Regions from separate parts of the Paenibacillus urinalis genome, predicted to be linked through region 3. Evidence: riboswitches for the same ligand, from Rfam matches in the RefSeq annotation. Region 3 holds a riboswitch; each other region holds the start of a gene.
What was found. A riboswitch is a leader RNA that binds a small molecule or an ion and turns the genes downstream of it on or off. The one in region 3 is predicted to bind glycine.

Region 1: another riboswitch for glycine. It lies ahead of sdaAB (L-serine ammonia-lyase, iron-sulfur-dependent subunit beta); the one in region 3 lies ahead of gcvT (glycine cleavage system aminomethyltransferase GcvT).
Region 2: another riboswitch for glycine. It lies ahead of glyA (serine hydroxymethyltransferase); the one in region 3 lies ahead of gcvT (glycine cleavage system aminomethyltransferase GcvT).

Annotation. Positions count from the first base shown of each region.
Region 1 is NZ_CP118108.1:388,686-391,964, forward strand. It holds gene PUW25_RS01865 (MFS transporter) at 65-1,309, shown strand; glycine riboswitch at 1,568-1,680, shown strand; gene sdaAB (L-serine ammonia-lyase, iron-sulfur-dependent subunit beta) at 1,886-2,581, shown strand; gene sdaAA (L-serine ammonia-lyase, iron-sulfur-dependent, subunit alpha) at 2,571-3,279, shown strand, end outside.
Region 2 is NZ_CP118108.1:651,127-654,405, forward strand. It holds gene PUW25_RS03010 (helix-turn-helix domain-containing protein) at 1-765, shown strand, start outside; glycine riboswitch at 872-1,005, shown strand; gene glyA (serine hydroxymethyltransferase) at 1,164-2,417, shown strand; gene acnA (aconitate hydratase AcnA) at 2,492-3,279, opposite strand, start outside.
Region 3 is NZ_CP118108.1:4,248,801-4,252,079, reverse strand. It holds gene gcvPA (aminomethyl-transferring glycine dehydrogenase subunit GcvPA) at 1-68, opposite strand, end outside; gene gcvT (glycine cleavage system aminomethyltransferase GcvT) at 68-1,201, opposite strand; glycine riboswitch at 1,372-1,496, opposite strand; glycine riboswitch at 1,498-1,639, opposite strand; gene gcvH (glycine cleavage system protein GcvH) at 1,875-2,267, shown strand; gene PUW25_RS19600 (hypothetical protein) at 2,444-2,956, opposite strand; gene PUW25_RS19595 (cysteine-rich CWC family protein) at 3,065-3,279, opposite strand, start outside.

The sequences.
Region 1 (3,279 bases), 1.6 Mb from region 3:
GATAAATATAGAAAAAGTATAAATAAGCTTCTTCAATCCAATGCTAACCTGAAAGGGACTATTTATGGAGCAATCATTCGCCAATTGGCGTCGAAAAGGCTTGCTGCTTGGAAGTATCGGGATCTCCAGGATTGGAGATTTTGTCTATCTCATTGCGATTAACGTGTTGATTCTGAATATGACGGGTTCTCCTGCAGCCGTTGCAGGATTATGGATCATTGCACCAGCAGCCTCACTACTGACGAAATTCTGGGCTGGAAGCTTGGTGGATCGATACAATCAGCGGCAGATTATGATCATTACTGATTTGATCCGGACTGTATTTGTAGCTGCTCTCCCGCTGCTGCCCGAGCTGTGGATGATTTATGCCTGCCTGATGATTAACAGTATGGCCTCTTCTATTTTTCAACCGGCTTCGATGACCTATATCGTTAGACTTGTACCAGCAGCAGAACGCAAGCAGTTTAATGCTTTTCAGGGTTTAACGACCTCGGGGGCTTTTCTGGTGGGTCCGGCCATTGCCGGGGTGCTGCTCATATATATGAAGCCTGATATTGCGATCTATATTAACGCAGCATCCTTCTTGATATCAGCCTTCTTGTTATCGCTGCTCCCCAAGCTACCTATAGAGGTGCAAGAGGGAGAAGCGGCAGGACAGAGGATAACTTATCGCATGATAGCAGCTGATTGGAGCGGTGTAATGAAGTTCAGTAGATCTAACGCATATGTCATATTTGTCTACAGTCTGTTTCATTTTATTTTACTGCTAGGTATGGCGCTGGACTCACAGGAGGTTGTATTTATTCGCAGTACCCTTAAGATGTCTGAGCTGGAATACGGATTGATTGTCAGTCTGACAGGAGCAGGAAGTGTCGCCGGAGCATTTCTGAATTCGATATTAGCAAAATGGATTCCAGTCAAACATATGCTGGGAGGGGGAATGCTGCTTGTATCTGCAGGGTATCTGATCTTCTCCATCTCGAATTCATTCGTATGGGCTGCAGCTGGTTTCATCCTACTGGGCTTTTTCTCGTCTTTCTCCAATACGGGTCTGGCGACCTTTTATCAAAATAATGTTCCTGCAGCCATGATGGGCAGGGTAACAAGCATATTCGGCCTGATGGTTAGTCTGCTTCAGATAGCTGCTATTATAACGTTTGGTGTTATTGCCGAGCTCGTGTCGCTGCGTTACGTCTATTTTACAGTATCGATCGTGCTAGTCCTTCTATCGTTGTTGCTCTGGTTAATTAGTCTTCAGCGTTCGAGAGGCGGCTATTTCGATGAAGACAAGTCACAGATTAGATTGTAGGACAGACTAACATCAACGTATGCAATGGCATTAACAGGGGTAGAAGTATAAGCAAATATAAAAGATTATGCATAATATATTATAGAAGCAATAGTGAATCCATCAGAATTTAAATATCAATGCGTTAGAAAATATAACACAAACCAGTTTTATACAAGGTGTCATCGTTACTTTTGTTGACATGAGGTCGGCTTATCGATTAATCTGTTTATAGTGAATTTGAAGCTTTGAATAAATACAAAAGAATAGGACTGCGGATGAAGATCAATGGGAGAGATCGCGTGGGGAAACCACGGGACACCGAAGGAGCAAGCTGATAAGCACCCGGCTTATACAGCAGAATCTCTCAGGTAGAAGAACCTTGATTCGACGCAACTCTGGAGAGAGCCGATGCGCCGCCAAAGGGGTAAGTGAGAGTGAGGGCGATTGCTGTACGCCGGCCACTTCTGACGAAACTTTCAGGTACCAGGACAGAGAGAGGGGATGTACACCCTTACTCTGTCCTTTTTTGCGTGGAAGAACGGATAATTCTGCACACAATAAGCTAGAACCTAAAACAATGAGAAATGGGGAGTTATGATGACAAGGTTCAAGGATGTATTCTCAATTATCGGGCCGGCAATGACGGGACCGTCCAGCTCCCATACTGCAGGGGCTGTTAGACTTGGGCGTATTGCCCGGCAGTGGCTTGGAACGAGACCGGAGAAAGCGAAGATGATATTATACGGCTCTTTTGCCGACACTTATACAGGACATGGAACAGATCTGGCGCTGATCAGTGGACTGATGAATATGGCTACCGATGATGAGCGGATACCGAATGCAGAAGAGTGGGCTGAGCAGCTGGGAATGGAATATGAGTTTGTCACGAGCGGTCTTCCGGCGGCACATCCGAATACCGTCAAGTTTGAGCTGTCTGCAGGAGATCGGGCTTGTACGATGGTGGGAGCTTCGATTGGTGGAGGGAACGTTACCGTCTCTTTATTGGATGATTTTCGGGTACAGCTGACAGGTGATTTTCCTGCGGTGGTGCTGAGGCACTCGGATAAAGCCGGGGTCATCGCTTCAGTAACATCTGCGATAAGTGAGTCCGGTGTTAATATTGGCTTCATGCAGGTCGATCGTAAGGGCCGGGATGGAGAAGCGCTGACAGCAATGGAGACAGATACGATACCGGCTTCGGATGTGCTTAACAGACTGAAGTCTCTGCCTCATATTTATGATATTAAGGTCATTGATTTGAAGAAGGGGGACGATACCGATGCGGTTTAAGCACTTGAAGGATTTGAATGCAATTTGTACGGCAGAAGGCAAGACGCTGGCTGAGCTGATGGTTGAAGAACAGGTGAAGGAGACCGGAACACCAGAGGCTGAGGTTGTGAGGCAGATGTCGGATTACTATCAGGTCATGAAGCAGGCTGTGCATAAAGGGATGAACGAGGATACAACCTCGCGCAGTGGACTGACGGGTGGAGACGGCCAGCGGGTCCGCCATTATTTGCAGAACAATCAGAGCTGCTCGGGTGACGCCTCTACACTTGCTATGGCCTATGCGCTTGGTGTGTCGGAAGTGAATGCTTCCATGGGAAGAATTGTGGCAACGCCTACGGCGGGTTCGGCAGGCATCATTCCCGGTGTTTTCGTAAGTGCGCAGGAGCGTTTTGGCTGGGAAGATGAGCATATGGTGAATGGCTTATTCTCTGCTGGGGCCATAGGTTATGTCATTGCCAACAATTCCTTCATCTCGGGTGCCGAGGGCGGATGTCAGGCAGAAGTCGGATCAGCGATCGGGATGGCAGCCGGGGCGATGGTTGAGCTTCGCGGCGGAACACCGGAACAGGTTGTACATGCGGTCGGCTTAGCTCTGAAAAATACACTCGGATTGATCTGCGATCCGGTGGCAGGGCTGGTTGAGATTCCGTGTATTGTAAGGAACGGATTAGGGGCAGTTACGGCGCTTGCAGCTGCAG
Region 2 (3,279 bases), 1.8 Mb from region 3:
AAACGGAGCCATGAGTTCTTCAATGAGCTGGTGCAGTTTCGTGAGCCTGAACGAGTCGCTGCCAAGATGAGTAATTTTGGACTGCCTAAGGATGTTCCTCTATTCGTTAGTGTCCTTCACCTTCTGGGAGAGCACGGGGATCTGAAGCAGCGTGAGATTTTTTTACGTAAACTGATACTTGATTTGGAAAAAGAGCTTGGTCATAGTGAGAAGCTGCTATTTGGCTCCCATGATAAAGTAACGATTATTGCGGCAGCACTGAATATCGCCCAGCAAAAGCAAATGGTGGAACGGATGAGAGCAGCTGCCGAGCGATGGGCAAGATCAACAGGCAAATCCGTGAGCGGGGGCATTGGCAGCTTGTATAGTGGCCTCGAGCAGGTGGCCAGAAGTAACGATGAGGCACTTGATGCCTTATCCTTTCTGCTCCGCAGGCAAAAGACAGGACTTACCCGTTATGAGGATATCGGGGTGAATCAATTGTTTCTCAATCAGGAGCCTGCAAAGATCGGGCATTATATTGAGAGTGTGTTGTCTCCTCTGTATTCAAGGGGCAAGCAGCAGGGTGAGGATCTGGAGCGCACGTTAAAAGCTTACATGGCTGCAAATCGTTCCGCTTCAGCAGCAGCCGAAGAGCTGCATATTCATATCAATACGCTGTACCACCGGCTGCATAAGATTGAGGAGCTGATGCAGGTCAGTCTAAATGATCCCGATGATTGGCTCAAGGTATATCTGGCTTGTCATCTCAGCGAGACCTATTAACTGCTCCGAAAATGTAGAGAAATACATTTATCAAGATTTTTTGTCAGCTATATTGACATAGGATCTTTCTTCTGCTTTAATCAGATAAAGAAAAATCCATAAGCGGAAGATGATGGCAGGGAGAGTCTTAAGCATCGCTTGGTCACGTTAATGAGGATGCTTTTGCGCCGAAGGAGCAAGCTTTATGGCTAGTCGAGTCTTAAAGTTAATCTCTCAGGTACAAGGAACCGCCATCGGACGCAACTCTGGAGAGAGCAATAGCCACCCAAGGGGTAACGACGGCTGACGCCGTTCAAACTCTCAGGTACCCAGGACAGAGAACACGACAATTTGTTCGTGATCTCTGTCCTTTTTTGCGTATCCATAGATTTATCATTTATCTCGCGGAGGTGTTGTTAATGAGTTTGGAATCCTTTGATCCACAGCTTTACAGCTTTGTTCAGCAAGAGCAGGAACGTCAGCTGGCTACACTGGAACTGATTGCTTCAGAGAATATTGTTAGTCCTGAAGTGATGGAAGCGATGGGAACCGTTCTAACGAACAAATATGCAGAAGGGTACCCTGGGAAACGTTACTACGGGGGCTGCGAGCATGTGGATGGTGCTGAGACGCTCGCGATCGAGCGGGCAAAGTCCTTATTTGGAGCTGCTTATGCGAATGTTCAGCCGCATTCCGGTGCTCAGGCCAATACGGCAGTGCTGTTTCATCTCCTGAATCCAGGAGACAAGCTGATGGGCATGAATCTTTCCCAAGGCGGACATCTAACTCATGGCAGTCCAGTAAGCCTGTCAGGGAAATGGTTTGATGTGGTCTCCTATGGAGTGGATGAAGTAACACACCTGATCGATTACGATCAAGTAGAGAGCCTTGCCCGCAAAGAGCGGCCGAAGCTGATCATTGCTGGTGCAAGTGCTTACCCCCGTCAGATTGACTTTGCAAAGTTCAAGGGAATTGCTGATCAGGTCGGGGCAAAGCTTATGGTGGACATGGCTCATATAGCCGGACTGGTTGCAGCGGGTCTGCATCCCTCTCCGGTCCCTTATGCGGATGTTACGACAAGTACGACGCATAAGACGCTGCGCGGCCCTCGGGGAGGCCTGCTGCTGACGAATGATGAGGAGACGGCGAAGGGGCTTAACAAATCCATATTCCCTGGCATACAGGGCGGACCGCTCATGCATATCATTGCAGCGAAGGCAGTGAGCTTCAAAGAGGCATTGGACCCTTCCTTTAAGCTCTATGCAGGCAGAGTCGTCGATAATGCGAAGGTGCTTGCAGATACTCTCATTCAAGAAGGAGCCACACTTGTATCGGGAGGAACGGATAACCATTTGATGCTGATAGATGTGCGGCCCTGGGGACTTACAGGCAAGCAGGCTGAAGCGATCCTGGAGCATGTAGGCATCACGGTTAATAAGAACACGATACCTGGAGAAACAGCCAGTCCATTTGTTACTAGCGGCATACGAATCGGTACGCCTGCATTGACGACGAGGGGCATGGGAGATGAAGAAATGCGCATATTGGGAGAGTGTATTGCTGCTGTGCTTAAGCGTCATGGAGATGATAGCGTGGCAGCAAGTGTACATGAGCATACCAAGGCGCTTGCGGCGAGGTTCCCGTTGTTTATGAAAGAGATGGCAATTCGATAATCTAATAGAGATAAAAAAAGGCCGTATCCAGCTGCCGAGAGGCAGGGGATACGGCCTTACTATTTGTACGTCGATTATTTCATCAACTGACGAAGTACGGTTTGCAGAATACCGCCATTATGGTAGTAATCCACGTCAACCATACTGTCGAGACGCGCGATAACAGGGAACTCAAATTTAGTACCGTCCTCGCGTGTTGCAGTTACAGTCAATTCTTCACCTGGAGTAACTTCGTTGGAGAGACCTACGATATCAAACGTCTCACGCCCGTTCAATCCAAGGCTGGACCAGCCATAGCCTTCTTTGAACTGAAGCGGAAGTACGCCCATACCAACCAGGTTACTGCGGTGAATCCGCTCGAAGCTCTCAGCGATAACAGCTTTGACGCCAAGGAGAAGCGTACCTTTGGCTGCCCAGTCACGGGAGCTTCCTGTACCATACTCTTTACCAGCCAGTACGATGAGGTTTCTGCCTTTCTCCTGATACTTCATAGAAGCATCGTAGATGGACATGACTTCATCGGTAGGGAGGTATTTGGTAACGCCGCCTTCCGTGCCTGGTGCCACTTGGTTACGAATACGGATGTTGGCAAATGTTCCGCGCATCATAACTTCATGGTTACCGCGGCGAGAACCGTAGGAGTTGAAGTCCTTGCGTTCTACACCATGCTCTTTGAGGTACAGACCAGCCGGGCTGGTTGGCGAAATATTACCTGCAGGCGAGATATGGTCGGTCGTTACAGAATCGCCAAGCAGCGCAAGCACGCGTGCATCACGAATGTTCTGGATGTCGTTCAGATCACCTTCAAGTCCTTCAAAGAACGGCGGGTTCTGAATGTATGTCGAGTTCTCATCCCACTCAT
Region 3 (3,279 bases):
TCAGCTCCGATTGCTGCCAGCATTTCCGCCTGATCTTGTTCCGTCATCGGAAGATAACGATTTGTCATTACGAATTCGCTCCTTTTGCCGCTTGGGCTGTAGGTTTTGGTCTTCTATAAAATGGGGTTTTGATCACTTCTGCCTGGAGGCGTTTCCCCCGGATTTCGACTTCAACAGTGGTACCTGGTTCTGTAAACCGGATATCCAGCAGTGCAAGACCCAGATTGCGTTTGAGGGTAGGTGACTGGGTACCTGTGGTTACCTCACCGATTTGTTCTTCGTCTGCAAAGACCGGATAATGAGATCGCGGAATACCGCGGTCTGTAATCTCAATCCCGACGAGCTTGCGGGTCAGGCCTTCCTCTTTTTGCTTCAGCAGTGCATCCCGACCGATAAAGTCACCAGCTGCCAGCTTCACGAACATCCCGAGACCGGCTTCAAGCGGTGTAATCGTTGCTGAGAGCTCCTGTCCATATAACGGAAGCTTAGCTTCAAATCGAAGTGTATCTCTCGCACCAAGCCCGATAGGAAGCAACCCTTCATCTTCCCCTGCGGCCATAAGTGCAAGCCATACTTGCTGTGCGTCATCAGTACTGACATAAATTTCGAATCCATCCTCACCGGTATATCCCGTGCGCGATAGAATAACGCTGCTGCCGCTCACTTCTGCACCGTCGACAAAACGGAAAGACCCCAGCTCAGCAAGATTCACATCGGTTACTTTGGATAATATAGCTTCAGCCTTTGGACCTTGCAGTGCGAGCAGAGCGGTCGCATCCGATTCATTGACCATCTGTACGTTCTCCGGCAGATGCTCTTGCAGCCATGCCCAATCCTTATCAATATTGGATGCATTCACAACGAGCATGAACAACTGATCGCTGCGCTTGTAGACAAGTAAATCGTCCACAACACCACCGGTTGGGTAGCACATAAGTGTGTATTGTGCCTGACCAATTTCGAGCAGGGATATGTCATTGCTCAGCATTCCTTGCAGGAAGTCGGCTGCATTCTCGCCTTCTACTCGAAATTCACCCATATGGGATACATCGAACAATCCAGCCTGCTGTCTAACAGCCTCATGTTCTTTCTGGATTCCGCTGAAGGAAACCGGGAGCTCCCAGCCTCCAAAATCAATACAGCGTACATTTGGATATTGTTCATAAAGAGGGAAAAGCGGTGTTCTCAATAATTGGGACATAATTTTCACCTCGTCAAAAGCCGGCTTCCGGCTGTAGTTAGATAGAAGGAATGAAGAAGAATAATTAGAATAAAAAATTTAGGAAAAGGGAAAAAGGGCTATTGGAAAATGGAAAAAGAAAAGGACAGGCCAAAGAAAAATACACGCAAATAAAGCATGTGTTCTTCTTAGGCTCTGTCCTTGGTACCTGAGAGTTACCCCGTATGCTGCTCACGAGTTTCCCCTTGGGTGATCCTTTTATTAACAACGTTCGCTTCTAGTAGCAGGCGAACGGTTATGGATGCTCTCCAGAGTCGCGTCCGGTAAAAGTCCTTTTGCCTGAGAGATTCACCCTTTGCTTATCAATGGGCTTACTCCTTCGGCGTTACCATGCGGATAATGTCTCTGCTCAGAAGCTCAGAACAAGAATCCTGCGGTAATCTCTCCCTTTACGTTCAACCGCTTAATGAGCTAGAATGTTCGGAAATAGCGAACTCTTCCGCTCAATCTAACGCTTATACTACATTAATACGTGATTAAATCCGAAAAGTCAAGGAGTATATCCATAAAACATATTTTTTGTTAGCATTCTTGACATTGTGATGAGGATTGTTTTACGCTATGGGTGGAAAAAGGGCAGGAACCAGAGAAGAAACACAATTCTAACTTTTGAAAAAGCGAGGCTGACGAGATCATGAGCGAAGTAATTAACGGTTTGTTGTATAGTGAAGAGCATGAATGGGTTCAAACGTTAGAAGGAGATACGGTTCGTATCGGAATTACTGAATTTGCTCAGCATCAGCTGGGTGATATTGTGTTTGTGGAGCTGCCTGAAGTAGGAACGGACATTAATAGTGATGATAGTATTGGTACGATTGAATCGGTTAAGACGGTATCTGATTTGTTTGCACCGGTAAGCGGTACGATCGTTAGTGTGAATGAGAAGCTTCAAGACGAACCGGAGCTTGTGAATGCTTCACCCTATGGCGATGGCTGGATGATTGAAGTGAAGCTGAGTGGAGATTACAAGGCGGCACTTGCTAAACTGCTGGATGCCGATGCTTATCGTGCACATACTGAAGAGTAACAAGATATTATTTAATATATGACGTAATGATTTAAATTGTTTGAGCTGATCTTCCTGTCTAAAAGGGAGGTCAGCTCTTTTTATATAACGAAGCTTATAATCAATAGTCATAACGCATCATCGCTGTAGTGTCTATTGTGGAAAAAAATGTTTCTCGTGGAACGAATCTCATGGGGTTAATTAATTTTGTAGAAGCCATCATGATCTTGTACGATGTGAACAGAAGCAGACCCCGCAGCTGAATTCGAGTAAAGAGCTTGGCTCGTTACCGTGATGGTCGTTTCGCTTACGGGTGGAGATGCAAGAGGGGACCAATAAATGGTGCTGGGCTGTTTCACCTCAAGGGATGTACCCGATGACCTCACCTCATTGCCCGTCAAACCTTCCATAACCAGAAGTTTTCCTGAGGAAGCTGTAACGGTTAGCGGAAATGTATTGTTTTCTTCCGTTATTTCGATGGGGAATCCAGGAACACTGCTCATCACCATAGCATATTTATCAAGCGGAAATGTAATTTGAAGCGAGCTGTATTGATCGGACTCTGTCGAAATGCTTGCAGATGGAGATATAGCAGAAGGTACATTGGGCCACAGAAAAAACGCTGAGGCAAGAAGGATGAAAGAGGCAGTAACATAAGTGTTTTTGACTTTAGAGGGTGAGTGTGTTCTCATTACTTGCGTTTTCATCATGATAACCTCCCAGAAAGTTTAAGTATATATTCAATATAACGTTCACTAGCTGCAAAGGTTGTAACAAAATCTAATCTATTGGATGCAATCACATATAGGCCAAGGGCATTAGACTTTTTCTTCTCCCCTGGCATTAAACGCATTCACACAGGCTTCACACACACATGCCTTGCGTCTCTGCTCGTCTGGAATGCGTGCCAGTAGTTCCTTGGGTATAGACAGGCTCATACACCAGCATTCCGTGTGAGGCTTCCCGGCTGCATAGGCACACCTATTAGGCTTATGGCATAAAGGGCAGAGGAGCGGATTAATTTCAATAGAGG